Regions from separate parts of the Solibacillus sp. FSL R5-0449 genome, predicted to be linked through region 1. Evidence: riboswitches for the same ligand, from Rfam matches in the RefSeq annotation. Region 1 holds a riboswitch; each other region holds the start of a gene.
The links. Region 1 has a riboswitch for cobalamin ahead of MKY27_RS02610 (ABC transporter substrate-binding protein). Riboswitches for the same ligand answer to the same signal wherever they lie in the genome.
Positions count from the first base shown of each region.

Region 2: it holds a riboswitch for cobalamin, as region 1 does, so the genes downstream of both, metE (5-methyltetrahydropteroyltriglutamate--homocysteine S-methyltransferase) here and MKY27_RS02610 (ABC transporter substrate-binding protein) in region 1, are expected to answer to the same signal.
Region 3: it holds a riboswitch for cobalamin, as region 1 does, so the genes downstream of both, tnpA (IS200/IS605 family transposase) here and MKY27_RS02610 (ABC transporter substrate-binding protein) in region 1, are expected to answer to the same signal.
Region 4: it holds a riboswitch for cobalamin, as region 1 does, so the genes downstream of both, MKY27_RS07190 (cobyric acid synthase) here and MKY27_RS02610 (ABC transporter substrate-binding protein) in region 1, are expected to answer to the same signal.

Region 1 is NZ_CP150239.1:516,859-524,525, reverse strand. Features, by position in the region: gene MKY27_RS02630 ((Fe-S)-binding protein) at 1-587, opposite strand, end outside; gene MKY27_RS02625 (cob(I)yrinic acid a,c-diamide adenosyltransferase) at 784-1,344, opposite strand; gene MKY27_RS02620 (adenosylcobinamide amidohydrolase) at 1,422-2,888, opposite strand; gene MKY27_RS02615 (iron ABC transporter permease) at 2,888-3,886, opposite strand; gene MKY27_RS02610 (ABC transporter substrate-binding protein) at 3,879-4,826, opposite strand; cobalamin riboswitch at 4,966-5,160, opposite strand; gene MKY27_RS02605 (acyl-CoA dehydrogenase family protein) at 5,264-6,433, opposite strand; gene argS (arginine--tRNA ligase) at 6,752-7,667, opposite strand, start outside.
Region 2 is NZ_CP150239.1:1,832,321-1,839,987, forward strand. Features, by position in the region: gene MKY27_RS08920 (VC0807 family protein) at 1-195, shown strand, start outside; gene MKY27_RS08925 (transcription initiation factor TFIIIB) at 219-422, shown strand; gene MKY27_RS08930 (hypothetical protein) at 501-680, opposite strand; gene metE (5-methyltetrahydropteroyltriglutamate--homocysteine S-methyltransferase) at 692-2,962, opposite strand; cobalamin riboswitch at 3,124-3,304, opposite strand; gene MKY27_RS08940 (SCO family protein) at 3,656-4,267, opposite strand; gene MKY27_RS08945 (YvrJ family protein) at 4,374-4,514, opposite strand; gene MKY27_RS08950 (DUF2922 domain-containing protein) at 4,580-4,801, opposite strand; gene MKY27_RS08955 (DUF1659 domain-containing protein) at 4,833-5,051, opposite strand; gene MKY27_RS08960 (DUF2621 domain-containing protein) at 5,207-5,650, shown strand; gene MKY27_RS08965 (cytochrome c biogenesis protein CcdC) at 5,940-6,431, opposite strand; gene MKY27_RS08970 (cytochrome c biogenesis protein CcdA) at 6,560-7,270, opposite strand; gene MKY27_RS08975 (hypothetical protein) at 7,495-7,667, opposite strand, start outside.
Region 3 is NZ_CP150239.1:2,739,980-2,747,646, forward strand. Features, by position in the region: gene MKY27_RS13725 (sensor histidine kinase) at 1-655, opposite strand, end outside; gene MKY27_RS13730 (DUF1805 domain-containing protein) at 852-1,154, shown strand; gene MKY27_RS13735 (hypothetical protein) at 1,257-1,568, opposite strand; gene cobT (nicotinate-nucleotide--dimethylbenzimidazole phosphoribosyltransferase) at 2,136-3,194, opposite strand; gene tnpA (IS200/IS605 family transposase) at 3,361-3,834, opposite strand; cobalamin riboswitch at 4,020-4,200, opposite strand; gene MKY27_RS13750 (MBL fold metallo-hydrolase) at 4,247-5,170, opposite strand; gene MKY27_RS13755 (4-aminobutyrate aminotransferase) at 5,183-5,515, opposite strand; gene MKY27_RS13760 (hypothetical protein) at 5,544-5,849, opposite strand; gene MKY27_RS13765 (hypothetical protein) at 5,874-6,104, opposite strand; gene MKY27_RS13770 (histidine kinase N-terminal 7TM domain-containing protein) at 6,250-7,667, opposite strand, start outside.
Region 4 is NZ_CP150239.1:1,486,601-1,494,267, reverse strand. Features, by position in the region: gene nrdF (class 1b ribonucleoside-diphosphate reductase subunit beta) at 113-970, shown strand; gene MKY27_RS07205 (histidine phosphatase family protein) at 1,010-1,567, opposite strand; gene MKY27_RS07200 (histidinol-phosphate transaminase) at 1,551-2,618, opposite strand; gene cbiB (adenosylcobinamide-phosphate synthase CbiB) at 2,593-3,549, opposite strand; gene MKY27_RS07190 (cobyric acid synthase) at 3,579-5,072, opposite strand; cobalamin riboswitch at 5,227-5,414, opposite strand; gene MKY27_RS07185 (S16 family serine protease) at 5,504-6,376, opposite strand; gene MKY27_RS07180 (DUF2785 domain-containing protein) at 6,389-7,189, opposite strand; gene MKY27_RS07175 (thioesterase family protein) at 7,207-7,611, opposite strand; gene MKY27_RS07170 (GNAT family N-acetyltransferase) at 7,624-7,667, opposite strand, start outside.

The DNA.
Region 1 (7,667 bases):
ATCGTCGGATTCATCCATTGGAATACCCAGGCAACTGCAGAAGCTACCGGCTCTGATCCTGTTAAACCGTGGTCGTGCCAAATTAAGTAAAAGCCATTTCCGAATAATGTAGCAAACATTAAAATAGCTAAGAACATATAAACTAAACCATTTTTAAAACCTTGCTTTAAACGTGCAAGTTTCTCCATATAACGACGGTAAAATGCAACCGCTACCGCGATTAAAATCGTTAATACTACAAGCTCCTGTGTAAAAGTAAATACCGGGTACAGACCACCTAACGGAAGATGTGATCCCGGTGCGAGCCCTTTCCAGATTAAATCGATAGCCCCAAACTGAACCATTAAAAATCCGTAGAAAAACAGAACGTGGACAAGTCCCATCTTCTTATCTTTTAATAGTTTTGACTGACCAAATACTTTCTCAACGATATCTTCTATACGTTCAGAAAACTTATGATTGAACTCTTCTTTACGACCCAATTGAATATAGTCATAACGTGTTTTTAATAAATATGCGAATAACCCCAGCGCATAAAGTAACACGGCGATGAATGCAATCCAGTTAATAATTAAAAATGTATTCATTGTTTTCCCCCCTGGAATACGAAGTTTTTACCCCTTTGTTTATCCAATTCACCCCGATAAACTATATGAATCTATAAACCCATTGTAGTTATGAATGAGCATTCAGTCAACAGATTTCGTCACTAATTCTGAAAATTAAATCAAAATAAAAAAATGCTAGTTAGACAATTTTATCGTCTTAACTAGCATTTTTCGTTTATTTGAACACGTCACCACTGCGAATGTATTCGACATCCTGGATCGATAATCGGTAGTTTACAACACGTGCTGCAGCAAATAAATAATCTGATAATCGGTTTAAATATTTCTGAACAACCGGTGAAACATCTTCAATTTCTTTCATTAAAGAAACTGTTTCACGTTCCGCGCGACGGGCAACCGTGCGGGCGATATGCAAAGTCGCAGCTGCCGGCGATCCGCCTGGTAAAATGAAACGTTTTAATGGCGGTGCCTCTTCGGAAAGTGCATCGATACGCTTTTCCAAAACAGCGATCGGTTCTTCCGTAAGTTTGTAATGACGTTCTTTCATGACATTTGCCAAGTCCCCGCCGCCATCAAACAATTCATGTTGAATCGCAGTTAAATCTTCAATCAGATCCTTGAACTTTTCCTGGTCCAATTCACTGACAGCTTTCCCGATAAATGAATTCAGCTCATCAATTGTCCCATATGCTTCAACGCGCAGATGGTCTTTATCAACACGTCCTCCAATAATACTTGTCTTCCCTGTATCGCCTGATTTTGTATATAATTTCATCAATCATCAACCTTTCGATTTAATATAATTTCTAGGCTTTTTGAAAATTCCCTTTAGACTTATTTCTTCAGCCAATTTTACTTATTATAATGCTGCTTATATTTTTTTATTGCTTCGATCGTTACTTCGAACACAGCCCGGCCGATCAGTTTGCCGATTTCGGTAATAGGTCCGGCATACGGCATTTCATCCCCTTGCTGGGTAGCGGCAATCAGTAGACTGTCGGTTGCGGTACTTGTTGCAATTGTATTTGTCACGGAATCTTTAATTTGCTGATCTGCCATTGCTTTCGTTTTGGCTTCAGTAGCCGTAATCATCGCCTGAATAAACGCTTCATCTGTCAGTTTACCATTAATGATGACCCATGTATTAATCGTACCGATATGCGGCTCATCTTCCCGTAAATATGTTTTCGTAACATCAACACTGTTACCTACCCCTGCCGTTACCATGACTAGAATTTCTACATTATTTTTCGAGAAATGCCGAATAACTGCGCAGCTTGTTTCCACTGCAGTCAGCATAACGACCGTGTTTGTTGGAGAAAATTTACGCTCTTTTAAAAATTGCTCCGTTTCCTCTTTCACATTATAAATATCGTATTCTGGATCAATGGAACGATTGAGTATTGTGTCATACCAGCCTATGCCGGCATTATGCACAGCAGAAGAGATTACTTTCAGCGGTGCCTGTGCCTGATATTCGATATAGTCTTCCGTTATTTGAAACTGGTCCATTTGGATTGTCGCTGCTTTTCGTTCCATTTCATTCGTTGGCAGCATCGTAATTTGCGGTTTCGGCAGCTCGGGGTGAGGATATGTTGCAATCCGTGCCTGATACACATCGGCAATCTGTTCTTGCAACACTACTTCATGCGGCTCGCCAAATGCCCGTACTTCACCATTTTCCAACAGCAGGAGTTCATCACAATAAAGCGAGGCCAGGTTAATATCATGGAAAATCGAGACAACCGTCAGCCCTTGCATCTCAACTTGCATACGAATCATATCAAGTATCTGCTTTTGATGGGCAATATCCAAATGGTTTGTCGGTTCATCCAGTAGAAGCAGCTCCGAATTTTGTGCAAGTGCCTGGGCGATAAATACCCGTTGCTGCTCGCCTCCCGATAAAAATTCCAAGTACTGATTTTTATACTGCGACACACCTGTACTTTCCATTGCCCGCTGGACTGTCTTTTCGTCCTCTTCGGTCCAGGAAGAAAAGAAACCGCTTTGGTGGGGGTAACGGCCTAATGAAACCGCATCATATACACTGTTTGTAAATGCACTTGCATTTAATTGAGGCAGAACGGCCATCTTTTTCGCCAATTGCTTGTTATCATAGCTTTTAAGCGGTTTTTCTTCGATGAAAATTTCACCTGTTTGAGGCTTCATTACACCGCTGATCATTTTTAGTAATGTCGATTTACCGCTGCCGTTCGGACCAAGAATCCCGAGAATTCTCCCTTTTTCCACGTGAAACGTCACATTTTTTATAATCGTTTTGCCGTCGTAACCACCAGATAAATTATTTACTTTTAACATTATGCAACAACCTTTCTACGTTGTTTGAAGAAAATATAAGCGAAGACAGGCGCGCCAATAAAGGAAGTAATAACACCAATCGGCAGTTCGATCGGAGCAATAATTGTACGCGATACTAGGTCACAAATGACGAGCAGGCTTGCACCGTTCAAAAACGACAATGTCAATAAATGTCGATGGTCTGCTCCAATCAGCAGTCGAATCATATGCGGTACGACTAACCCGACAAACCCGATTGTTCCGGATGCTGCAACTGCTGCTCCTGTTAAAATGGAACCGCCCGCCAAAATCATATATTTGCTGCGCTTCACATTTACACCTAAATACTGGGCACGCTCTTCTCCGTAAATCATCGCATTCAGTTCACGGCGAGTCAGCCAAATTAGCGCCGTACCGATCAACATAAACGGCAGCACCATCTGGACATATGGCCATCCCCGCATCGAAACACTGCCTAAAAGCCAGCCGATGATTTCCCGAAGCTGTTCACCAGTAAGTGCGACCATTAAGGAAATGCAGGAACCTAAAAATGAGCTGAAAATAATCCCCGTTAAAATCAGTGTTTCCATTTTCATCGAACGGTCAACTAATCTTGCAAACGTCAGGACAATGATCATCGTACACGCGGCTCCAGCCATACTGAATACAGGCAATGTAAAAACACCGAGCACTGGTATGGAAATCCCTAAAAAGATGGTCATAACCGCACCTACCGAGGCACCAGAGGAAATCCCCAATGTATACGGATCTGCCAAAGGGTTTTTAAGTAACCCTTGAAATGCGGCTCCGGCTATTGCTAATGATGCTCCGATTAATGCGGCTAAAATGACACGGGGCATTCGGATTTTCCACAAAATACTGTATGCAACCGGATCAGTCGTTTTATCCCAAAGTGTTGAAAACGGGATATTTACCGATCCGAATGAAATGCCGATCCATATACTGCTTAAAAGCAATCCAATCGATAGTACATAGGCGATTGAATATTTTTTATTCATTAAATACCTCTGGATAAATCGCCGCACCTATCGATTCAATGCCTTCAACAATACGAGGACCTTGTCGGCTTGTCGTATCGCCATCGACTAACTTCACATTGCCGTTTTTCACTGCATCCATTTCGGCATACGCATCATTTTTCTCGATTGCCGCCATATCGCTTTCATACGTAACTAAAATGACATCCGGATTGCTGTTTACAAATTGTTCAGAGCTGTACATCGGCCATCCTAGTTCCGGGACAGCATTTTCTACGTTTAACACGTCCAGCATTTCACTGATGAATGTCTCTTCACCTGCTGCATAAAGATCAGGGTCTGTTCCAACTACGATGAACACAGATTTTTCTTCCAGCTGTGCTACTTTCACTTCAATTTCTTCGATTCCTTCTTTAATGGAGGCAATCATTTCTTTTGCTTCTTGTTCTTTATTTGTCAGCTGCCCGATTTGTTCAATCGTTTCGTACGTTTCTTCAAATGTTTTTGCATCTTTTACAACATATACAGGAATACCTACTGATTCAAGCTGCGCAATTGCCTGTTCATTGAAGCTGTACATTCCGGATTCATGTGCTAAGACTAAATCCGGTTGCAGACCGATTATTTGTTCTAAATTGAACTCCATGCCGCCAACCGATTCTTTTGTCAATGCTTCTTCAGGATATGTATCATTGTCATTTACAGCGATAATTTCATCATTTAATCCTAAGCCGAATAAAATTTCTGTATTCGATGGTGTTAATGTAATGATGCGTTCCGGTGCTTTTTCAAGTGTAATTTCTTTGTCCAAAGCATCTGTTAACGTTACCGGGAATTGTGCTTTTTCTGTTACTTCCGCCATATCGTTTGCCGGTTGTTCATCTGTTGCTTTTTCCGAATTACATGCAGTCAATGTTAATGTCAGTAATGCTGCGGAAGAAAGCAGTTGCCATTTTTTCAAAATAAAAACCTCCTGAGATCTCGTTTTATAATTTTCTACAAAAATAAAAAGCTCCCTACTAGAAACGAAGGAAGCTTTACGCATGCAAATAAAATTCAACAAAAAGAATTTATCCGCCACATCCTATCCTCGTAGGTTTAATCTAGGGCATTATAAAGGCAGGTCTCCTGGCTTATGCATAAACGTTGAAGAGCGCCTTCCCGAAAGTTTTTCAGTGGCATATTGCTCTCAACTAGCAATTACAGTGGCGGGACCGCATCGGATTTGAACCGATTTCCCTTTTACTCCTTACTCAATTCATTATCGAGTAAGAACCTTTATCGTCCATATATAATTAATAGCTCTATTATAGCGGATATTCGAAAAAAAGTATGCTCATTCGCTAAAATTTCAGATAATTTATCTAAATTTGTAGAAATCACGAATAAAAGAACTGTTTATTTTCTCTCTTTCAAGTTTCTTTCAATTGCCGTTTCAGCTAAGCGTTTAATTGTAATATCATCCATTGGCGGATTGTGCAAACCTGCACGTACATCACGGTAATAGCGTTGAAGCGGGTTGGATCTTTGCAGGCTTTTCGCCCCAACTAGACGCATCGCCTTATCAACCACTTCGGTTGCTGTATTTGTCACTACATGTTTCGCAATATTGATTTCATTCACTAATGTCGCCTTTTTAATCGGATCATTATAAAGCCTTGCGACACCGTAAATTGTAAAGCGTGCTTTCGTCAACGCCAAATCCATTTCCCCAATCAGTGATTGCACATTTGGCAGCTGCGCAATTGTTCCTTGAATACTGTTCGGAGAGTGACTGTTCGCAAAGTCTACCGCGTAATCGCGTGCTGCCTGCGCAATCCCTAAATAAGTCGCCGGGATAAGCAGCAGCCAGCCGTTCAGCTTAAAGCCGGTTGAATAGTTCGGGATTTCCACCAAGTTTGTTTGATCAACACGTACATTATCGAGCACTAAATCATCGCTTCCCGTACCGCGCATTGATGCTACATCCCATGTATTTTCGACCGATACCCCTTCAGCCGTTTTCGGAACAAGGAAAAATCCTAACTGGCCTTCATCTTCAATCCATGCCGATACTAAAAAATAATCGAGATCTGGTGCACCGCTCGTATAGTTTTTACGTCCATTAATTACATAGGAATCACCATCTCGTTTTGCGGAAGTCCCCGGACGTCCTCCTCGCACAGGGCTTCCCATCGCAAACTCACTTACCGCACGATTAACTGTCGCGCCATTTGCGATCTGTTCGCCAAACCAGTCGAGCTTTTGTTTATCCCAGTAACGATTTTCAAAAATCTCGCCCACATTTTGAATTGTCCATGAAACAGCCAGCCCCGTGCTTCCGCAATAGCTCGCCAAAGTTTCCTGCAGTAGCAGCGCATCATACACTGTGAAGCCATCTCCGCCATATTCCTGTGGCAATGTTATTTTTGTATAGCCGATTTCTCTCAGCTTCCGGAAATTTTCAAATGGAAATGTCGCTTGTTCATCTGTTTGCCGAGCATGTTCTTTCACGCTCTCTGATATAGTTTCAAGCTTTTTCAGCCATTGTTGCTGCTTGTCGGTTTGTATAAATAGTTCCTTGCTCATGAAAAGCACCACCTCATATTTATTGTCCTGTATTGTAGAAGTTAAATTTAATAGTACGTTTCGTAAAATTACAAGTCAATAGATATCCCCAGTTCCTTTATAGGGATTAGATACAATTTACTGTTTTAGAAAATGAATGATTGGCGTTGGGAAAGTGGAAGGTTTGCGGTAGAAAGAAGAACATTTTTACAGCAATGTAGAATGTTACGATATTAAAGGAGAACTTTCACCCCCGCAAGTAGAACAAATTGCTCGTAAAGTGGAAATATCCCATTCAAAAAAGCACCCTATACGAAATAGAGTGCTTGAAATAGTATATTACATTTTTTCTGGTGCGCTTACGCCGATTAGTTTCAGTGCATTCGCTAATGTTGTTTTTACTGCTGTGATTAATGCTAAACGAGCTTCTGTCAGTTCTTTGTTATCCGGGTTCAATACTTTTTCTGCATTGTAGAAACTATGGAATGCAGCTGCCAAGTCTTGAATATAGTTTGCGATACGGTGTGGTGTGCGGTGTTTCGCTGCATCTGCCACGATTTGCGGGAATGCGCCTACTTTTTTAAGCACATCTTCTTCTTTTTCTGCTACTAACAAGTTCAGGTTTTCCAATGATGCTTCGAACCCTTGCTCGTTTGCAGCACGTAAAATTGATGAAATACGTGCATGTGCATACTGTGCGTAATAAACCGGGTTTTCGTTCGATTGTGATACCGCTAAGTCTAAATCGAAGTCCATATGTGAATCCCCTGCTGTTTTAACGAAGAAATAACGTACAGCATCCAAGCCTACTTCTTCCACTAATTCACGCATCGTTACAGCATTACCTGTACGTTTACTCATCTTAAATTTCTCGCCGTTTTTATAAAGCTGAACCATTTGGATAATATCTACTTCCAATGTACCGCGGTCATAGCCAAGTGCTTCGATCGCCGCTTTCATACGTGGAATATAGCCGTGGTGGTCAGCACCCCAAATATTGATCAGCTTATCAAAGCCACGACGTAGTTTATCTTCATGGTAAGCAATATCCGGAGTTAAATATGTGTAAGAACCATCGTTTTTAATTAATACGCGGTCTTTATCATCACCGAATGTTGTTGAACGGAACCAAGTCGCGCCTTCTTCATCGAATACATGACCATTTGCTTTTAATTTGTCTAACGCTACATCAATTTTGCCGTTTTCATATAAAGATGTTTCTGAATACCAAACATCAAATTCAACACGGAAGTTT
Region 2 (7,667 bases), 1.3 Mb from region 1:
GTCTTTCTGTTGCGGAAATACGGGATTGACGGCTATGGTGATATGCTAATTTATAAACGAGTGGCAAGTTGGGTATTTTCAGGAATTGTCATGGGGATGTTCTTTTATATTAATGTAATTGTGCAAAAATACACGAATCGAATGCAGGAAAAGCAGGAAGAGAAGCTGACAGAACATGATATTGTTGCCGAGTAATTAATTTCGAAAGGATGATAGAGATGACATCGATCGTCAAAGTAAATGAATGCCCTAAATGTGGCGGTACGGAGTTAGGAAGAGGAAAACATAGCGGGTACAGTGTGATGTCACCTGTTAATAAATTAAGTTTAGGATGCAATATTGAATATATTATTTGTACGGATTGCGGTTTTATTATCGAGGGCTATGTTGTAAAGCCTGAGAAATTTAAAGGGACTTTTTAATAAGATATCACGATTACAAATAGCCCATTGCATATTGCAATGGGCATTGTATTTTCTATTTGTTTATAAAAAATTCTTTCATCCTACTAATTCAGCTTTTACAGAATAATATGCTTTTTGAATCTCCTTTGCATCTGCTGGGTATGTCGCTATCAACTCATTACGTAACTCTTTAAGGCTTTTTGAATAACTTCCTGTAAAGCCATTCATTATAGCTGCCAAAAACACAGGATTGTAATTTCTTTTCATTCGTCTCATAGTAACCGCCCCTAATTCAACTGTTTAAGTCGCTCTTTTGCGGCCACCATATTTTTCAATGATGCAATGGTCTCTTGTTCCGTACGAGTTTTCAGGCCACAATCGGGATTGATCCAAAATTGTTCTTTTGCGATTACTTTTTTACTATTTTCTATAATGGTTGCCATTTCTTCCACAGTTGGAATACGCGGGCTATGAATATCATATACACCTAAGCCAATTCCAAGTCCATATGGTGTTTCTTTTAATACTTTTATCAGCTCACCGTGACTTCGTGACGTTTCAATTGAAATCACATCCGCATCCAATGATTCTATTACATCAATAAAATCGTTAAATTCACAATAACACATATGTGTATGAATCTGGGTCGTTTCACGCACACCGCTTGTCGCTAATTTAAATGCAGCTACACTCGCATCGATATAAGACTTATGCAGACTTTTACGTATTGGCATACCTTCTTTCAAGGCAGGTTCGTCTACTTGAATTATATTGATTCCCGCATTTTCAAGTGCCCTTACTTCTTCTCTCAGTGCCAAACCGATTTGATAAGCTACTTCTGAGCGTGCTAAATCATCTCTTACAAATGACCAGTTCAATATGGTAACGGGTCCCGTCAACATCCCTTTGACCGGCTTTTCCGTAAGTGATTGTGCTGCACTTACTTCCTTTACTGTCATCGGTTCTTTCCATTCAACATCTCCGTAAATAAGTGGCGGTTTTACACAGCGCGATCCGTACGAAACTACCCATCCGTTTTTCGTAAACGCAAAGCCATTTAATTTTTCACCAAAAAATTCGACCATGTCTGTTCGCTCAAATTCCCCATGGACGAGAACATCTAGACCAAGTTCCTCCTGAATCGAAATCCAACGTGCGGTTTCGTTCGCGTTGAATGCTTCATACTCTATTGTTGTAATTTCTCCTTTACGCCATAAACTACGGTTTTTCTTAACTTCTGCGGATTGCGGGAAACTCCCGATTGTTGTTGTAGGATAGTCAGGTAACTGTAAAAAGGCACGTTGTAGCTTACTACGCTTGTTATAGTTCTCTGCTCGTTTAAATGCTTCCGGTGTTAATGCGTTTACTTGTGCATGTATAGCTTCCTTTTGTCTTGATTCATGCAGCGCCAAAGTGCGAATTGCTTTTTCGCTTTCTAAAAAAGCCTTATTATGAGGAAATTCCAGGTGAAGTATCTTCCCTTTAATCATTTGCAGTTCCGTTATTTTTTCATTTGCGAATGCTAAAGCATTTAGCAGCTCTGGCACAATGCCATCCTCTCCCGCTGTTGTAACTGGCACATGCTGAAGGCTACACGAGGTTTGTAGATGTATTGGTGAAAATGGTACATAGGATCGTATTTCCGCGACTAGCGCCAACTGCTTCTGCAACTCGGCTCTCCATATATCCCGACCATTAATAATTCCGGCATATAAAACTTTATCTTTTGGGAAAGCAAATTTTTTTAACGATGCTATATTTTCAATTTTTCCATGAACAAAGTCCAGTCCAAAGCCATCAACAGGCAATTTAATAATTGTTTCATAGTCGGATAACGCTTCAAAATATGTTGTGCAGATCATTTCAACAGTCAGTCCTTTTAATACTTGATGATAGAAATGCTGAACTAATGCAATATCTTCGGAAGTAAGGTCTTTTGTAAGGCTTGGTTCTTCAAGCTGGATCGAAGTTGCACCGCTTGCTTCCAACGACTGAAGCAACTCTTTATACACATTTACCAGCTGCTGAATATAGTGTTGTTTTTGTGCGTCACCTACACCTTTTGTAAGTTTATAAAAGGTAAAAGGACCGATAATAGTCACACGAGGGATTGTGCCGAATGCTTCGATTGCCTCCTGAATATATTGCGCGTAAACATTGTGTTGCAATGCCAGTTGCTGTCCCTCGTATTCCGGTACAATATAGTGATAATTCGTATTGAACCATTTCGTCATTTCACATGCCACCACATTTTCAGCACCGCGCGCCATTGCAAAATACGCTGTTAAATGATGCTGCAGGGAAAGGTGGTCGTATCTAGATGGAATCATATTAAACATAACGGCTAAGTCAAGCATGCGGTCATAATATGTAAAATCTCCTACTGTTAAAATATCCAGCCCCAAATCCTGTTGCTGCTGAAGTTGAGCGATACGTAAGTTTTTCATTTCCTGTTCATAACTTTCCAAAGATAATTGTTCTTTCCAAAATGCCTCTGTTATACGCTTCCATTCACGATTCTGTCCAATATAAGGGTAGCCAATTACTGCTGTTTTCATAAACAATTCCTCCTTAAATTTGTTACATAAAAACCAAAACCCCTCTTTCCAAATGAAAGAGGGGTGTGAATGTTTAAGAGATTGACAAAAGAAACCTTTGTTTTATCAAAGGATGTTGTCTCACTTTCGCACAAAATCACCACCTATTTCCACGTAGGTATTGGCGTGTACTAGTTTCCGGCAGGTCTCCTGGCTCATCATCAACGTTCTTGTGATCCTTCCCATCAATAGACAGTGGTTGAATATCACGAACTCCGATTTACAGTTGCGGGACAGCACCAGACTTTCACTGGTTTCCCTTTTCAGCTTGTTCTCACAAGCACCGTAACTTACACAGTATGTAATTTCGTATACTATATCATAGAATTTGAGTTTTGAAAATTCTTTTTATTTATTGCTTTCTCAATTTCTGGTTTGAACAATTTCGGTTGATGCCATTGTGCTTTTTTTTAGAAGAAATTGATTTATATTAGCACTTCTGCAGGTGATTTTAGAAGAGTTGGCGTACTTTTTAGCTGAACAGGAACTGATTTTGGCGTATCCCGCAACTATATTAGACATTCCGTAACTTATTAGAAAATCAGCGGGTTTATTAGCACATTTAATATTTTATTAGACCAACACCCACTCCACAAAAAAACTTGCGTTAAAAGTTACAGCACTTTTTCCGCAAGTTAATCTATCATTCCACTATTAATTTAAACGTTCATCAATGAGTGCTTCCATATCACTCGCAATCGTTTCATATGGAACACCATCTTCTCCAGTACCATAACCTGAATAGTTTTTTACGGCAATTCCTTTTTCATCCACGAGGAAAAATGTATCGGCGTGGATAACTTGTGAATTCCCTTCAATTGCCTGGACAGGAGTTTTAAATGAGTTTCTGCCAAACTGCTCGATAAATTTTTGATCATATCCTGTCAGCATATGCCATTTTGATTCGTCTACCGGTTTATGACGCGATAAATATTCTGTCAGACGCTCCGGTGTATCATAGTCAGGATCAACTGAAAACGCGACAATTTTATAATCTTCCAGACCTTTTTTTTCAAGGTGGTCCTGCACCCGGGTCATATTCATCGTCATAGGCGAGCAAATCGTTGTACAGCTTGTAAAGATGAACATCGCCAGCCATGGTTCCCCTTTTAGACTTTCCAGTGTCACCTCATCATTCCGGTGATCGGTCATCGTAAACCCGCTAATTTCAAAGTTTGTCGTCGGTTTAAACTGATAATTACTGCAAGCTGTGAGAACGGTTGCTGCCAAGAGCATAAGTGCGAATACTATTTTTTTCGTTTTCATTTCTCTCTCTCCACTCTTTGAACATTACTCTCATCTTACCCAATATTTAGTATATTCTCAATAGTTATTGAAGGAATGGTTGTGTGTCAACATTGTGAAGAACTTTTTAAGCTCTGTCTGCAGGATGATGTAATGATACAAGTGCGGTATGAATCGCTTCAAGCTTTGTTTCTATCCGATACAGTAAATAAAATGATATAAAGATCGGAAATGTTACTTCCTGAAGAATCGCTATCCACTGCTCCATTAATATCCCCTCCTTACATTTGAAAAGCCGGTAAAGCATTACACTTCACCGGCCCGCCCTTGCTATTAGCTGTTCAGTTCGATCGCTGTAACATTACGTTCAACGATGCGCGCTGATTTTTTCACATTGAATAAAAATCCATCCTTCGAAAATACCGCCTGATCAATAATCGTCTGCATCGCAGCGTTCACTTCAGCCTCCGTAAGATTCGGCTTCGGATCATTAATATTGATCGTCATCGTATTTCCTGCAATATTGGCAAATGTTAATTGTAGAACTTGTGCCATACGCTCACCTCCTTTACTTCGTTAATCTTAATTAGTCTGTAATAATATCTTTTTGCGTTTTCACAGATTCGATAAAATCGTAATCTGTTAAGCCGACGATTGTTGTAGCAACTGTGTAGAGCTGTTGTGCAGTTGCATTTCTTTCCAGGTTACGGAATGTGGAACTTTTAATAATCGGCTCGTTAAATTCATCAAGGCCTGTCTGAAAGTATACTGTTAACGTTGCAGTTAAAAATCCGAATTCGTTCATGTTTATCACCTCCTTGCCCTATATATGTCATGTTTTACAGAAAAAAGGGACAAGGACGATGAAAAATTTTACAAAACCTTATATAATAGACATTAATGAGGTATATCACCATTAGTTTAGTAGAAAGAATTTCATAGACAATATTTAGTAGTGAGGTGAACATTGTGGGCTTAGATGGCTGGTTTTTATGGTTTATTTTATTTTGGGTGGTAGTATTGGTTTCGCTTATGGGGATTGGCGGCTTTTTTATGTTCCGCAAGTTTTTGAAGGCTCTGCCGAAACAGGATGGTAAATCGGATCTAGATTGGCAAAACATATACTTAGATAAAACGATTCACCTTTGGGGTGAAGATGAAAAACAATTACTTACCGAGCTTGTCAGTCCTGTACCAGAGCTATTCCGCCAAGTTGCGAAAGAAAAGATCGCCGGTAAAATCGGTGAAATCGCATTGAATGAGCGTGCCTCTAAAATCGACCTGGACTTAATTATTCGCGGCTATATTATTGCTTCACCAAAACGCGACCATAAGTTTTTACGTAAAAAACTTACTGAAATGAAGATTGATACGACGAATTATGACCATTTATTTGAGGCATAGGACAAAAGCGCTAAAGAGCCCGTTCAACTCCGAGTGGGCAAAACGCCACATCCATGTGGCATGCCCCCAATGACTCACATCGTTTGAGCCGCAAGACTAGGAAGGCCCGACGCAAAAGTAAACGGTTCACCACTTTTGCACGGAGGGACTGAAATGACCGAGGAGTTGGCGCTTTAGCCTGGACGGGGACAAAAATTTAGTTTCATGTTATCCACAGCGCGATCGTATATAATTTCCTTAACAGAAAAAGACTGTCTTAAAAGTTTAAAACTTTTAGAGACAGTCTTTTTTATGCAACAATATGCGATTTTTCAAGCTTCTTATATTTAATTAGCATACCGATTCGCCACGGTAAAATCATCGAGAACGCCAAGATAAAGAACATACCGGCAAGTTCACCGACATCGAATGTTTCGGCAAATATTAATTTTAAAATAATACGTAGTACTAATAATCCCACTAATATGAATGGAAATGCTTTAGATTGCTTCATATAAATTGCGCCGTCTCGCACTTCGAACTTCGACGTTAAGATTAATACAGATGAAAATAACAAGCCTAGTGCGGCCGCTTCTACTATTTGAATTGGCGCTACACGAAACTCCTCAAAAATAAACATCAGCGCACCTGTTGACATTGCAAAAGGCGGGATAAGTATTTTTTTCGTGGTTACCGGCTTTTTTTGTGCACGCAGTCTTATGAACATTACGAAAGATCCCATTAGAACTGCCATAATCGTCGAACCAATTAATAAATAGTGAGAAGGTATACTGTCGAACATCATATTCCTCCTCTTGCATGAACAAATGTAAAATTATCGTGTTATCGAGATAATATAATGGATCATGCACACTTTTTCACTTATCTTACTTTCTTTAGTATAGCATGGTCTTAATAAGCATGGAACAGTTAGAATCCTTTAAAACCATCGAAAATCGGCAAGAGAAGATTAATAATGTAAGTCAATCCGTCAAAGAATAATAAAATACCGACCGCGATCATAATATAGCCGCCAACGACTATAATTTTTTGGCTGTGCGTGCGAATCCAATTCATTCGAGAAATGAAGAATGATAATGTAAAGAACGGGATAGCAAAACCTAAGTAATATGCAAGCATATACAACATTGCCGAATCGGGATTCGTTCCGCCAAGCGTAATAATCGCTGCCAATATCGGACCTGTACAAGGTGTCCATCCCGCTGCGAAGGCAAGGCCAATCAGCACTGAACCGAAATAACCGGATGGTCGATTTTTGAACTGAAACTTGCGGTCTTTCATTAAAAAGTCAATCTGCAGAAGGCCGACAATCATTAGACCGAATGCAACAATTAAAATTGCGCCAACTTGACGCAGTAAATCCTGGTACTGGAAGAAGAAATCTTTCGCTAACGAGGTTCCAAATCCGATTGCGATAAATATGATCGAAAATCCAAGCAGGAAAAATAAAGTATGTAAAATTGCGCGTTTTTGCATCATTCCCTTTTCGGCTTTCAGCTCATCGAGTGTCATACCGGTTATGTAGGATAAAAATGCAGGATAGAGCGGTAGCGTACATGGTGAAATAAAACTTAAAAAACCGGCTCCAAAAGCTAAAAGGACATTTAAATCTGTATTCATGCTGCTTCATTCTCCTTAACATTGATACATCCATCGTACCAAATTTCACCATACTTTACTTCCTTTTTTAGATGAATATTTTTTGTCCATGTAATAAGGAAACTGAGAAAGGTTAAAGGGATAAATGTGCGAAAGTGCCGTTGTTAATACCATTGCATATGAAAGGCTCTTCCGGTTGAACTGTGTGGCACTTTAGCACATTTGATATGGGAAGGGAGATTTTACTATCGAATCATATCAATAATAAAAAGACTGGAATAAATAACTGAAGTAAACAACACTACTATTGAAATCGTAATTAGCTGGAACTTGATTGACCAGCGCCATACGCATTCCTTAGGAGCGCTTTTTTTCCATCGTAAAGCTGCCTTAAAATTAATAAACCAGCAATGTAATG
Region 3 (7,667 bases), 1.4 Mb from region 1:
TTGTATGATACGCCGAATAAAGTTTGGCGATTTGTGCCGGCTGCATACCGAGCAGCTGATCTTTTACATAAAGCGATAACAGCACCGCACAGACAATCCCGAAAACCGCGAGCAGGAGCGTGATTTGAAGCCAGCCGAAAAAGGCGGTATCAATTGTTCTTTGTATATCTTTTGTTAAAAATCCGACCGAAACTACCCCGACTACATTGCCGTCAACGAGGACCGGAACTTTCCCGCGGATCGATTCCCCAAGTGAACCGGTCGTAACAGAAACAATGGACTCTTTGTTTATAAGCGCCGAATCATTATCCCCGCCGACCATCGACAGACCAATCTTTTCAGGGTTCGGATGGGTGTAGCGAATCCCTTGCTCATTCCCTATGACGATGAAACTCGCACCGGTCTGCTTTCGTATATCCTCTGCAATCGGCTGAAGGATAGAAGACGGATCTTCCGTAGAAAAGGCAGCAACGACATCCGGCCGCTCAGCAATCAAGTATGCGCTCGTTAACGCCTTTTCTCCCATCTCCTCCAGTACCGATTCATCCAAATAATGATTGATCAACAACAAAAACAGCACACAAATCGTAAATACGATCCCGCTGATTGTTATAAGAAGACGGAAAGTAAGTGATTGTTTTAGGCGGGTTAGCATCGGAGGACCTCCTTTTGGATGTGGTTTTTTATTAGTTTAACATGGGAGTTTGGCGGAGAGCTTTGAAAATTAAAGGTTTTTCAATCCAATCTTAAGCCTCCCCATCTAAATTTCAAAACATCCCCCACAATTTCCCCGAAAACAAGTACCATTTTTCAATTGTTTCATATGATTTATATGAAAGGGGGAGAAGGTTATCGTCTATACGGAAACGATTGATCTTCAAGGTCATTTATTTACTGCAGTAACGGTTAATTTGCCTAAAACAACATTGCTGACTATTTCGAATGAGCGTGGGTATATTATGTGTGGTGCACTCGATGTCGGACTGTTGAATGAAAAATTGGCTGATCGGAAAATCATTGCCGGGCGTGCAGTTGGGGTTCGAACGATCGATGACTTACTTAAAGCTCCACTGGAATCCATCACATACGAGGCAAGAGCATGCGGCATTGAAGAAGGTATGATTGGTGAAGAGGCATTACTTAAAATGATTTAGTTCCATATGTGAGTTTCAATTAAGGAGCTCCATGCAAAAAACCGCTCTTTCAATTTCTTGAAAAAGCGGTCTATATTTTTATTGTCCATACTTAGGTACAAATTAAATGGCTTTATTGTAATAAGACGCTTTGGAACCTTTACTTCTTTTCACGGCTAGAAGCTCTTCCAATTTCTGAATATATTCACGATCTGCTGATATTCTTGTAAGGCTTGTTAATAAATATGGTCTTAACCCGGAATTAATTTTTTGGCATCGCGCAAGATTGATCAAATACTTGGCCATCTTAAATGACTTCAAGTGCGTATGTCCATTTTTAAATTCCTTCTTCGTATTGACGACCATATACTCCTGCTTTCGCCCTTTATAAAAAGGAATAATAATAAACTCATCTTTTTTAAAAATTTGATTCATATTATCTTCATCCTTTTCTCGAATATATTCAAAAACGACCTTTCACATACGGAGAAATAGTGATCACCCCGTTCCCTTTAATGCCCCTCCCGCCTCTCCTCTTTATTGGTCTTACCCTTCCTTACCCTATTTACCGGTTACTTTATTCCAAGACCGATTAAATAAGCACTTTTTTAGCGATTATTAACAGTTCGGAGATGTTTTTACATTTAGTTAATATAGGATATTACAGAGTAAAGGGTTTTGACAGGACAATCGCTTGAATTTAACTGAATTTTCTGTAAAATTAAATCAGCTTCATTCACTGCCTGTAATGTTTTCGTTGCACATTACATTTACGCGTTGTGTTCAGGGCTTTTCTTTATCATTACTGTCCTTACCAGAAGAAACGATAAAGTTCCGCTTATTGGTATTTTACTGGTAAATCAAATGGAATAGACTGAAAAAATATACTTATTTTATGGCAGAACCTTATTCATAGAAAAAAGCTACATCAAAAGTAGTTGTTACTTTTAATGTAGCCCGATTCTTAAAAATTATTTTATAAATTTACTTTATAAATCCTTTCTATTTAGCTATTAAAAGTGCCGCTGCTTCTTCCAACGTGACCATATTCGTAATCATCGAACAAGCCGCGTCAAGAATCGGAAATGCCAGTGCAGCACCTGAGCCTTCACCAAGTCGCATATTCATATGCAACATCGGTTCCAGTCCTAAAAGCTCGGCCGCAATTTTTGCACCTGGCTCTTCCGATAAATGCGAAGGAATCAAATACGCTTTTACATTTGGATTCAGTTTATAGGCGATCAATGCCGAAACGGTTGAAATATACCCATCGACTACGACCGGCACACGGTTTGCGGCAGCTGCCAGGAAGATTCCCGCCATCCCGCAGATTTCCAGTCCCCCTACTTTTGCTACAACATCAATCGGATCCTCCGCATTCGGCTCATTCATCGCAATCGCTTTTCGAATAACTTCGGCTTTATACTCGATACCGCCAGTTCCAACACCAGCTCCGAAGCCTGTTACCTCCAGCGGGTCACAGCCATGTAGTACCGAAAGTACCGCAGCGCTCGGCGTCGTATTGCCGATACCCATTTCACCGGTACCGATGAGATTGACCCCGCTTTGAATAGCTTCTGTCGCGACTTCAATTCCGACTTCAATTGCCCGAATCGCTTCTTCACGCGTCATTGCAGGACCTTTTGCCATATTGTCTGTTCCGTATTTCACCTTTTTAATGATGACTCCCGCGTCTTGAGGCAAGTCTTCTTTTACCCCGATATCTACCGGGATTACTTTCGCGTTCGTTATTTTCGCAATCGTACACATCCCTGTCGTCCCTTTCGGAAAGGATAGTGTTTGGAATACCGTTGTACTTTGCGGATTTGGTGTTACCCCTTCCTCATATACACCATGGTCTGCTGCCATGACGATCATCGCTTTGTTATCAATTTTCGGCGCAAGTTCACCGGTAATTGTAGCGATTTGCATTGCTAATGATTCAAGCTTTCCTAAACTTTGAGGCGGCTTCGCTAAAGAGTCTAGGTACTTGCGTGCTTTGTCTTCCATTTCTCGGTCGATTTCTTGAATTTGTTCAATTGTTTGCTGTAGTAATTTCATGTTTCGTTTCCCCCATTAATATGAATTTTGACAATAAATAAAAACCACCAGTTGAACTGGTGGTTTTCTCTGCGCGTGAAACGCTGGGTTACTGGCCCACGTCTAAAGACGCTCTGAAAGGTCTGCCAACCGCACTACGTTTCCGACTACCGCTAAAGCGGTGTACTTATTTTTTTCTTCGATTTAGTTCTTCTCCTGTGAATGGGTCAATGAATTCTTTCATCGTCATTTGATCCTCTAGGAGATCTTCCTGCAATTGATTTTTTATATATTCCTGAATGACTTTTCGGTTTCGCCCTACTGTATCCACATAATATCCTCGACACCAAAATTTTCGGTTGCCATATTTATATTTCAAATTTGCATGCCGATCGAATATCATCAAACTGCTTTTCCCTTTAAGATAACCCACAAACGCAGATACACTAAGCTTCGGTGGGATACTGACTAACATATGTATATGATCAGGACACGCTGTGGCTTCAATAATCTCTACGCCTTTTCTTTCACACAGTTGACGTAGTATTTTACCGATATCTGCTTTTATTTTCCCATAGATCATTCTTCTTCTGTATTTTGGCGCAAACACAATGTGATACTTACAATTCCATGTTGTATGTGCTAAACTTTTATTATCCAATATTGGAACTCCTTTCGTACGTAATCGGTTGACCAGACCTGATTTTATTGTACGACTGGAGTATTTTTTTTGTCCATAGCTAAAAGCTTTTTAGAACCCCCCGCATAGCAGGGGGTTTTCGTTTTCATAAAAATAGCCTGCAGTTTATTCGATAACAAATAAACTACAGACATATCCAGTGTCTATAAACAGTAAGCGTATTAGGCAGGTCTCCTGGCTCAGATTCACAGTTCCATAGCCCCTTCCCAGATTGACATCCAGTGGGTTTTGCTATGAAACTCCTCCATACAGTGTTGGGATTACGCTAAAGCTTTTCACTTTATTCCCTATTCTCCCGTAACGGGCACCTAATGCTTGATGAATTTAACATTACTTTACTTTGAACCTATTTTTTCGTCAAGGGGTCTTTCATTCAGCTTTTAAACGTCTCCCCAATCGCCAACGTTTTCAGCTCCACATTTTTCAATTCCGCCTGCTGCCAATGTACATGCAGCCGGTCAATCGCTTCTTTCGGTGTATCATCTGCGAGCATGTACGCACCGTAATGCATCGGGATAAACACTTTTGCCCCGACATCACAGAATGCCTGGATCGCTTCTTCAGGTGTCACATGAGAGGCATGCATAAACCATTCCGGCTCATAGGCACCTATCGGCATTAAAGCTGTATGAATATTGAAGCGTTCGCCGATTTCTTGGAACCCTCTAAAATAGCCGCTGTCTCCGGCGTAATAAATACTTTGCGTATCCGATTCCTTTTGCAGCACAAAGCCGCCCCAATGCGATGTGTTCGTATCCCAAAGCATACGCCTTGTCCAGTGCTGGGCAGGAACGAAATGAATTTCAAGCGTGTTCGCTTCATGCTTGTCATACCATGAAAGCTCTTTAAAGTTGTGCAGTCTATGACGCTTCATCAAATAACCGAGTCCTTCCGGAATGAGGAATAATACATTGGGGTTTCGTTTTTTCAGCTTTTTTAACGTCGGAAGGTGCAGGTGATCGTAATGCGCATGCGATATGAGGATGAGATCAATATCCGGTAACTCCTCTAACCGCAGTCCCGGTTCGGTCAACCGTTTCGCTACACCCATCCAATTTGCCCAAACTGGGTCCGTTAACATATTGAGCCCTTCTTTTTGAATCAGAAAAGTCGAGTGGCCAATCCATGTAATCGACTGCTCGGTACGATTACTTTGCAAAAACGCAATTTTCTTTTTTTCACATTGCGGCACTTCGTAATCGACGACTTTCTTTTGCTTTGATCGCTGCCATTTCAGGACATCTTTAAATGTCCCGAGTGAAGTAACTTCGTCTAAATTTGAAAAACGTTGTCTCATCGCATCACTCTCCTATTTATAAAGGCTTAAATTCCTACGCTGATTCACCAGCTCCGGTTTCATGACTATCCTTGCAAAAAAGTAAACTAGAAAACTCAACCAAGTCCCCTGTACAGTCAAGCTGTTTGATACCGGGATAGATGAGGAGATAACACTCAAGATATTTAATGTGTAAAATACTAAAATTCCAAGCAACGCTATAGTCATCACGATATTTTTTCTAGCCATTTGTTTCCGCAACGCACTGCCCACGCCGCTAAAGCTTTGCTTAGTCTCTTTAACTTGTTTAATTAAAGCATAAATTAACACTGCAATAATCATCCCAACTACTGCAAACCCAATCATTTCATCCAATTTAATTTTCCCCGTTTCACTAATTCTCCAAATAAAACGCCTTTATTTTCTTCGGCACGAATTTACTCATAATGATTCCTGCCAAAGCCAAGCCAATCAAAATCACTCCAATTTCCAAAAGGCTTTTTAACCATGTGATTTCAATCTTATCCGTTATATTGGAGCCACCTATAATGATGAATACAGCTCCAGCCCAGGCCGTTAAAAAACTGACGCCAAATTGAAGCCATTCCTTCTTTGAAAGCTGTTTAAAAACCGCTCTATGCTTATAAAATTTCCGTATCGCAAAGATTAATAATAACCCTGTTAGAATATATCCAATCATCATAATCCCCCTGCTTTACATTGTTTATGTATGACGCTCCAACGCATCTTTATCTTTAAATAATTTAATTGTCGCCCATAACGAGACGATGAACAGAAACAAAAATATGAAAAAAGAACTTCCCGCAAGACATTTCGCAACGATTGACGGCTGATGAATCAATAGCTGTACATTTTTAATCAAAAATCCAATAAACACGGTTTGAGCAAGAATTAAGCTAATACTAATAGAAGTCGTCTTTGAATTCTGTGTCATAATCGCTCTCCTCTTTTAGTGATTATTTCACTATCCTAACATATTCTCCCAACTCAAGGTAGTAAGGAATCCTACTTATAAACATTGCCCTGCCTTCACTAAATAAAAAAACCGGCACGAATTTCTCCATGCTGGTTTTCCGCTATCAACTAATTACACGATCACTTGCCGCATATACTTTCACGCGGTTACGTCCTTGTTCTTTCGCCGCATATAAAGCGGTATCTGCTTTATGCAGCAGCTGGTACAGTGTTTCCTCTGTCCAGTCCACTACTTCGGCGACACCAATACTTAACGTAGCCGTCAGACTGCCTGCTTCGGTCATAAGCGGTGTCTGCTCCACGGCAGTTCGAAGCTGGTTGGCTAGTATATCACCTTCCGCTTCAGTGAATCCCTTCAGCGCAATGACGAATTCCTCCCCGCCGTACCGCGCGAAGAAATGGCTTTCCAAAAGTCGTGTTTGGCAAGCATTTACGACGTGCACGAGCAACTGGTCGCCAATATGATGCCCGTACGTATCATTCACTCGTTTAAAGTGATCGATATCCATTAATAGAGCCGTAAAAGGTAAACCTGTTTCCTTCGCTTCCTGAAAATCCCGCTCACTTTGCTGTAAAAATGCGCGGCGATTGTAAATCTTTGTAAGCTCATCATAATACGCCTGCTGCTCCAGTTTTTCCTGCAATCTTTTAATCTCCGTAATGTCCGTAAAAACCAGCAACAGACCTTTACTGTTTCTCGCCTGTTCCAATGAAGTAATACGAACTTGATAAACCCGGTCCGCATGTTCGGAACAGAGCTTTACTTCTTGAACGTCCGAAAGTTCGGTCGTTAATTTGAATGGCAGTTCCTCTCCTGTCTGTTCATTCCAAAACTTCACGAAGTTTTGACCGAACATCGATTTGTTCAGATTCGGCAGCATTGCTTTCGATGCCTGATTGAATTCGATAAGTCGGTAGGATGCATCCAACACAATGGCCCCGTCCGTAATACTATTGTAGATCGTATCTTTCGCAATCGGCATAATCCGGAACAGCCGTGATGTGCTGATCGCCCACAAGTATAATAATGAAGAAACCCATAAAATCATCGGTACCGGATCCACCCCAGCAGGAGTCAATCCGTTCAAATAAAGAAACGCCGTCACTATCGGAACAAGCTGGCCGAACATTAACGCGATCAATTGCGGACGGTATACCTTCGCCGTTTCCTTCCACTGGGAAATCAACAGCAAGAAGGCGATAAACATACTGGCAAAAGTGTAGACACCGTGTACCATATACCAAAGGCCAATCTCCTGATAAACGAATGGCGCCCCTAAATTCGGATCCAGTTCAAATACTCGATAATGAAGATGATGCCAATGATTTGTCGCTACCATGAAAATCGTAATAAACGGAATAAGAAGGATGAACATGCTTCTTCTGACCGTCAGCTTAAAGCCTAAATAGCTCATGACATAAAGTAACCCCAATGTGGCAGATGTAGGCATTCCGATGTAGAGAATGGTATTCCAGAAGCTGATCTGTTCGAGCGTCGTCGATATTAAAGTCATAGCCGTTG
Region 4 (7,667 bases), 970 kb from region 1:
TAATCTACTTCAAAAAGTTTTGATGGAAAGCCGTATGATAGGAAACTATCACGTACGGTTTGGTGCGGGGGAAAAGCTGGAGATAACTTCAAAGACTTACCTATCGCAATAAATCGCAGTCAGTAAAGACGTCAAACAATGGAAGGAATTCGAGCATCAGGATACATACAAAAAAGTGTTCGGCGGCCTGACATTGCTTGATACGGTACAAACGAACATCGGCATGAATGAAATTGCCAAGTATACACCTGATTTTCAGGAAAAAGCGGTGTTGACCGTATTCGGATCGTTTGAAGCAATCCATGCAAAGTCTTATTCGTATATTTTTACAACATTATGCACAAACACGGAAATTGACGAAGTTTTTGAATGGGTGCAAAAAAATGAGTTTCTTCAATATAAGGCTAACCGCATCGGCGAAGTATACACCGCGATAAAAGAAGATGACCCGGAAAGTTTATGGAAAGCAATGTTCGCTTCAGTTATGCTGGAAAGCTTCTTATTCTATTCCGGCTTCTTCTACCCTCTTTATTTGGGAGGACAGGGTGTATTGCGAAACAGTGCGGAAGTGATTAGCTTAATCTTGCGTGACGAAGCAATTCATGGAGTAGCGGTCGGCTTTTTCGCCCAGAACATTTTCAAAACGTTCTCAGCAGAAAAACAGCAGGAGCTTACTTTGTGGGGCTATGAATATTTACTCGATTTATATCAAAATGAAATGAAGTATACCGATGATTTATATGCAGAAACCGGACTTTCTCCGGAAGTGAAAAAATATGTGCGCTACAATGCAAATAAAGCGCTTATGAACTTGGGGCTCGATACGATGTTTCCTGACGAGGAAGTCAACCCGATTGTCATGAACGGAATTTCCAATACTGGGTCAACCTACGATTTCTTCAGTCAAAAAGGAGCGACTTATGCAGTGGCTAAAGTAGCCCCTATAACTGATGATACGTTTAAATTCTAAAAGAAACGCTATACCAAAAAACTGGTATAGCGTTTCCTCTTATTTAATATTGCTATGTAATTGTTCGCTATTCCCTTCTATCGAAAAACAAGCAGCACCATTCAACAAATTACCCCATAGCTGGTTGTAAGGCTGTTTATGAAGTGCGGAAATCAAACAGGCAATTGCAACACCGTGCGAAACGACAGCGATTCTCTCATACGGTAACTTTAACAAATACTGGTGAAACCTGAGCATCCGGTTGGTTACTTCTTTAAAGGATTCTTGAGTCGTATTGATAAACAGTTCAGGTGAATTCATATAGCAACAATACTGTTCATCCTGTTGAAGGTTCTTAATATAGCTGCCTTGCCAATGTCCCAAGTTGATTTCACGCAAATTTTCATTTTTATGAATGGTGTGGTCCGGAAACATGAGACGGGCTGTTTGCACTGCACGCTTCAAGTCACTGGAGAATACGATCTCAGGATTCCAGTTAACGGACATTGCCTGTTCAACTCCTTTTGTCGTTAAATCCGAATCAAGCCATCCTTGCAGCCGCCCTACTTTATTCCACACTGTTTCACCATGACGGTAGTAGTTAATGATTTTTGACATAATTCGTTATTTCATCCTTGCATTTTGTCCAGATTTCTTCACTTTTGACAGCGATTCGAAACCATGCGCCGTCCAGGCCGACATAGTTTTTTGTATGGCGTAAAACGATGCCTCGCTCTAATAAATATGTAAAAAATTTATCAGAATTATTTTGTTCCGGCAATTGGAACAGCAAAAAATTCGCTGCACTGTTTGATACTTTACAATCAATTAATTTTAAGTCCTTCACTATCTGACTCCGTAATTTGCTGCTTTTTTCACGAGATTCCATTACAAAATCCTTGTCCTGTAAACAAAGACAGCCAATTTCATTTGCAATCGCACTCACATTCCAGTGCGGCAAGTATTGACGAATTTCTTCTGCCTGTTGACCGATGACATAACCGAGTCGGATTCCTGCCAGCGCATATATTTTTGTCATGGATCGCACAACAAATAAATTGGAATGGGTGTTTACCAATGGAACTACGCTCTCCGATTCATCGGTCCAGTCCATAAACGCTTCATCGACAACAAAATCGCAGTGGGGATACTTTTTAATCAACTGTTCAATCCAATATTTTTTCAATAATACGCCTGTAGGATTATTCGGATTGCAAATATAGCAGGCATGGACATCTTTCAGCTGTTTCTCCAATATTTCCTCATTAAATCGATATGTTTCAATATCGTCAGCTAAAATAGATTGAATGACACAATTCTGCTGTTTTAGTGTTCTAGCATACTCCGAAAATGTTGGCTGTAACAAAGCAATCTCCTGTCCATTGAAAAGCTGTGCCAAAGCCATTAAGCCCTCTGCCGCACCATTTGTAACGACAACTTGATCGGCTGCTACTTGGTGAACAGCTGCCGCTTGCGATCGAAATGGTTCTGCTTGTTCATCCGGGTAGCCAGCAATTTTTTCTAACAGGTTTTGCCACTGTTGCTTTACTTGCTTCGGTACCCCCAGATGATTGACATTTTCGCTGACATCAATGACTTTATCCGGCATCTGTAAATTCATCGCTTTATATAACGCGGCTGCATTAGCCCCATGTGCAGGCAATTCCATACAATATTCCTCCTGTTATCACAACATACCATGTACAAACATACATGTGCTGGATCGCTTTTTTTATATGTATTTTCTGCATCGTATTGGACGGTTTCCCCATATAAGCACGAAATGATTCCACCCCGCCATAATGATTTAACCCGCCTAAACGGATTCCTAACTGAATGGCTGTAGCAGCCTCCATATACCCGCTGTTCGGGCTTGGATGTTTTTTAGCATCACTTAGCCAGTATTTAAATCGGTGTTTAATTGGTTGTGCCGTCTCACATTTTGTAAATACAATAAGGAAAAACCCCGAAATTCTACTAGGCACATAATTCGCAATATCGTCCATTTTTGCTGCAGCATATCCAAAGTCTTCATAACGTTCATTTTTATAGCCGATCATCGAGTCCAATGTATTAATCGCTTTATAGCACCATGCACCGGTTGCCCCGAAACATAATGCATACATAAGAGGAGCCGTCACACCGTCACTCGTATTTTCCGAGACTGTTTCAATGACACCTCTTACAATTTCAGGTTCATCCAAATGATTTGTATCACGACCCACGATCCAGCTTAAATATTTCCTTGCTTCGGATAAATCGTTCGCTTCCAAGGAATCGTAAACGAGCATCGCCGCTTCTTTTAATGATTTCTGGGCTAGGGCTAAACTAATCAAAAAGACTTCGACTACAAGCCAAAGAAGAAGATGTATTTTCATGGCCAGAAAGACAATAAAAAAAACCGAGCCCGTTGTAATACTTACCGTGAGGAAAACTGTTAGTAATCCATTGATCCGTTTTCTAGTGCCACTGCCATCATTCCATTTCCTTTCGAAAAAAGAAATTACGCTACCTATATAAATGACGGGATGCGTCCATTTTTTCGGATCCCCGACAATGCAATCGATGAGCACTGCGAATACACAAATAATAAAATACATCGGTCCATGCTCCTTTAATATTTATCCATTCACTTCGTTTCAATCTTGCTTTCCGAAATAAACGAATAAATCTTTTCCATATTTAAGTGAGGACGAACATGACGGTCCAGCATTTCATACGCTTGTTCACGGTGTTCAAAATCGGATAAGACATCACCTGAAATAGGCTCCATCCCTTTTTGCATACGGATTGTATTAAAATAATCGCGAGTAAACGGACGGTTTTGGAAAACCCCGTGAACATATGTACCAAATACTTGCTCCGTATAGATACCATCTGTCCTGCCGTCATAAAATTGGATGAAAGGCTTCATTGGTTTTGTTGCTACACTGCGCCCTAAATGAATTTCATACCCTTCAATTTCATGACCTGTACAGCTTCTGCCGGAAACTTGCACTGTTTGCTTACTAGTAATAAATGTTGTTTCAATAGGCAGCAAACCTAAAGTTAAATATGTGCCTCCTGTGCTTTCAACCGCATGCTCATCACGGATTATTTCACCTAGCATCTGGTAACCTCCACAAATACCGATAATACGAACATTTTGATTCGCTAACTGTAAAATCCTTTGCATTAACCCGGTTTGCTGAAGCCATAAAAAATCTTCCACCGTATTTTTCGTCCCTGGTAAAATCACGACATCCGGATTTTTCAAATCACTCAGTGCCGTAACAAAGCGCACGCCTACATCCGGTTCTTCAAAGAGCGGGTCTAAGTCGGTAAAATTCGAAATATGCGGAAACCGGATAACTGCAACATCAATCGCAAATTCATAGTATTGTGGCTTTTTAAAACGCATGCTGGATAAAGCGAGCGAATCTTCAGCTTCAATGTGAATATCAAAATACGGAATAACACCAAGTACAGGAATTCCTGTATATTCTTCAAGCCAGCCGATTCCATCATTCAGCAATTCTTTCATTCCACGAAACTTATTAATAACAATTCCTTTGACACGGGCTCTTTCCGCATCGTCCAATAACATCAATGTCCCGACAATTGAAGCAAAAACACCGCCCCGGTCAATATCGGCAACTAAAATTACGGCGGCGTCGGTTTCATGTGCCATGCGCATATTGGCAATGTCCCGGTTTTTTAAGTTAATTTCCGCGGGACTTCCCGCGCCTTCCAAAACAAGGACATTATAACTCTCCGACAAACGGGCAAGTGAAGAACGAACTTCAGGCATGACTGTTTCCACAAAATTTTCACGATAACTTAGCGCATCTATATTGGCATAATGTTTTCCGTTGAAAATCACTTCCGATATCATATCCCCTTTAGGCTTAAGTAAAATCGGGTTCATATCCGTTGTTGCGTCAATTTTTGCGGCTTCTGCCTGAACCCCCTGTGCACGCCCAATCTCCCCACCGTCTTTTGTAATATAAGAATTAAGCGCCATATTTTGTGATTTAAATGGAGCCACTCGATAACCGTCATTTGCCAAAATGCGGCAAAGCGCTGTACATAGTACACTTTTTCCCACATCGGATGCTGTACCTTGAATCATAATTGCCTGCACTAAAATCTCCTCCCATACTGTAAATATCCCAATAAAATAAAAATGCCTCTACCTCTCATCGAAAAAGAGGTACAGGCATGTGAAATTAATTATGGATATTGTTTCAATACACAAAAACAATGACTAGTTTCGCCTATACTTCTCCCTCCGAAAAGTAAGTATCGATTGAATAAGCAGGTTTCCTGGCTTAAGCTTCGTTTTACTTTCACATCTTCCCATCATTACGACAGTGATTTATTGTGATTTCATCAGCTATTACAGTAGCGGGGGCTGCATTAGTCTTTCACTAATTTCCCTTTTACCTTACAAAATTCTGTAAGCACTTATTTAAATTGCAAATTATTAAATTATTATAAAAATAACATAGTAGATAAAAAAATGATAGGACCATTCTTGATTACAATTAATTTTTCAGCACACGCAAGCACAGGTTACTCATTATTGAGCCTCATAATTTCCATTACAGCATTATCTATAGACGCCACCGCAATAATGTTTATATTTAGCTGCTCATCTTTTTTTACTTTCTTCGCTTCTTCTGCGTTTTCCACAGGTAGAAGAATATGAGAGAAACCGCTTTGTTCGGCAATTAAAGTTTTCGCTTTAATCGAACCGATTTCTTTTACATTTCCTTTGCTGTCAATCGCTCCTGTTACAGCAATCGGCACATTATTATTAACGTCACCATTTTCGATAAGAGCGCTTAACACAGCGGCAAGTCCCGCACTGTCACCTTCTATATCTTCTCTTTCTAAAAATTGATTAATAGCAGAAGAGTTTTCTGGTAAATAAGCAATGACGTTTTCCTTCATCGTTTCAAAATGTTTCTCCGCGGGACGTACATAACTTAGTAATTCTACGTTTTTCGAACGGTACCGGATTTCATTCGTGACAACTTCCGCATCCAAAACTTTTTTATTCGTTGAAGATTCTATAGTATGAATTAAATATCCCAAATCTGTTATATATGGGGCCTCAAAAACATCCACTGCCAGTACATTAACACCTGAATCTTCCACTATTTCAAAAGGCTCGTTATATGAGACAAGGAAATAAGTATACTTTTCATAATCGATCAGTCGGCTTTCAAATATAGTTAATAGAGATAGTATATAAAATATCCCTAAAAAAGCAGCTTTCAACTTCTTTTCGTTCCGGTAAAGAAAAAAACCGGAAATCGAAATACCTAAGCCGACTATAATTAAAATAATAAATAGATAACCGTTAATCTTATCAAAATAATAAGCGAGCAAACCTGATATGTATAAAACGAATGGCAGTACTATTAAAGAAATGCGTTTCAATTTTTCAGCTCCTTAAACTAAAGTGGGAGTTCCATGAATAATCCAATCGGCTGTTTGTGTACATTTGGCTGATTTTAATAAATGTCTTAATAATGCCGCCTCGAATTGCTTCACGTTCCATTCATACCGGTATTTCTTATGCCAATCTTCTACTTCTACATAATGCAATCCTTTTAACCACTTCAACAGTTGCTCATCTGTCAGTCCCTTATCCAGTAATGCATCAATGACCGGTAACATGCGTTCTTCTTCCTCATCGATTAAAGCGTATTCAGTATGAAGGCAGCTTTTCAAACTTTGTAATGCACTCCATAATGAATGCGTATCAACCATTAGCGGATGTCTAATTGCTTCTGCTAATAAGTCACTTCCATGTGCGACCGCATGTGCCCAGCCTTTCGTATTGTCGAACCCCCGGTAATCTTTCTCAAGAAAAAGATATTGGATACTTTGGTCAATGGCCTCAACAACGAGTTCCTCTGGCAATATTCTTTTTTCACGATCTAACCCTAAAATAAGGGTGATAACAAGTGATGAAAACGATCTTGTAAATACATCATCAGAAGGTTCGCTCTGAGTAATATTCAAGTAAAGGTGCTCATTATCCAAACATGTTTTTACTAGCACAATTAATTGTTCATCAGTAAATTTCCCATTCAGAATTAATTCACAAAATCCCCGATAAATTAAGTTATCCCGTAAATAGCCATCCGTATTACCGATATTGTTTAACATGAACTCCATTAATTCGTTTAGATTGATTAAATCCACATCGATCGATTTATTTACTACTCCCTCTAGGACTTCTTTCATCACTAATAGCTCCCTTTTCATTGCTCCATTTCAAAAAGTTCTTTTAGTGGCTCAGGAATTTTTGCAACTTTTTTCTTTTCCAAATTGAAAAAGCAGCCTGATTGCTTTCCGGTACAATGTGTTTGCTTCTCCGTTGCAATTTCCAACTCCATTTCCCAACTTGATTGCCCTATTTTAACCATCCAGCACCGTCCGACCGGTTGATCGAATATTGTTAAAGGTGCTTTGTATTCAACCTCCGTTTTCATCAAAATCGGAGAAATTTGCATTTTCATCATATCCGCCAATGGATAATGTTCATTTAAAAAAGTCACACGTAAATCTTCAAACCATCTGACATACACAATATTACTGACAATGCCCATCGCATCAATATCATAGGCGTTTATTTGAATCGGTTGCTCTGCTAATAACTGTCTCACAATGTTTCCTCCTTATTTTCGTTCATCATAACGGACCATTGACCAAAATCCGATAT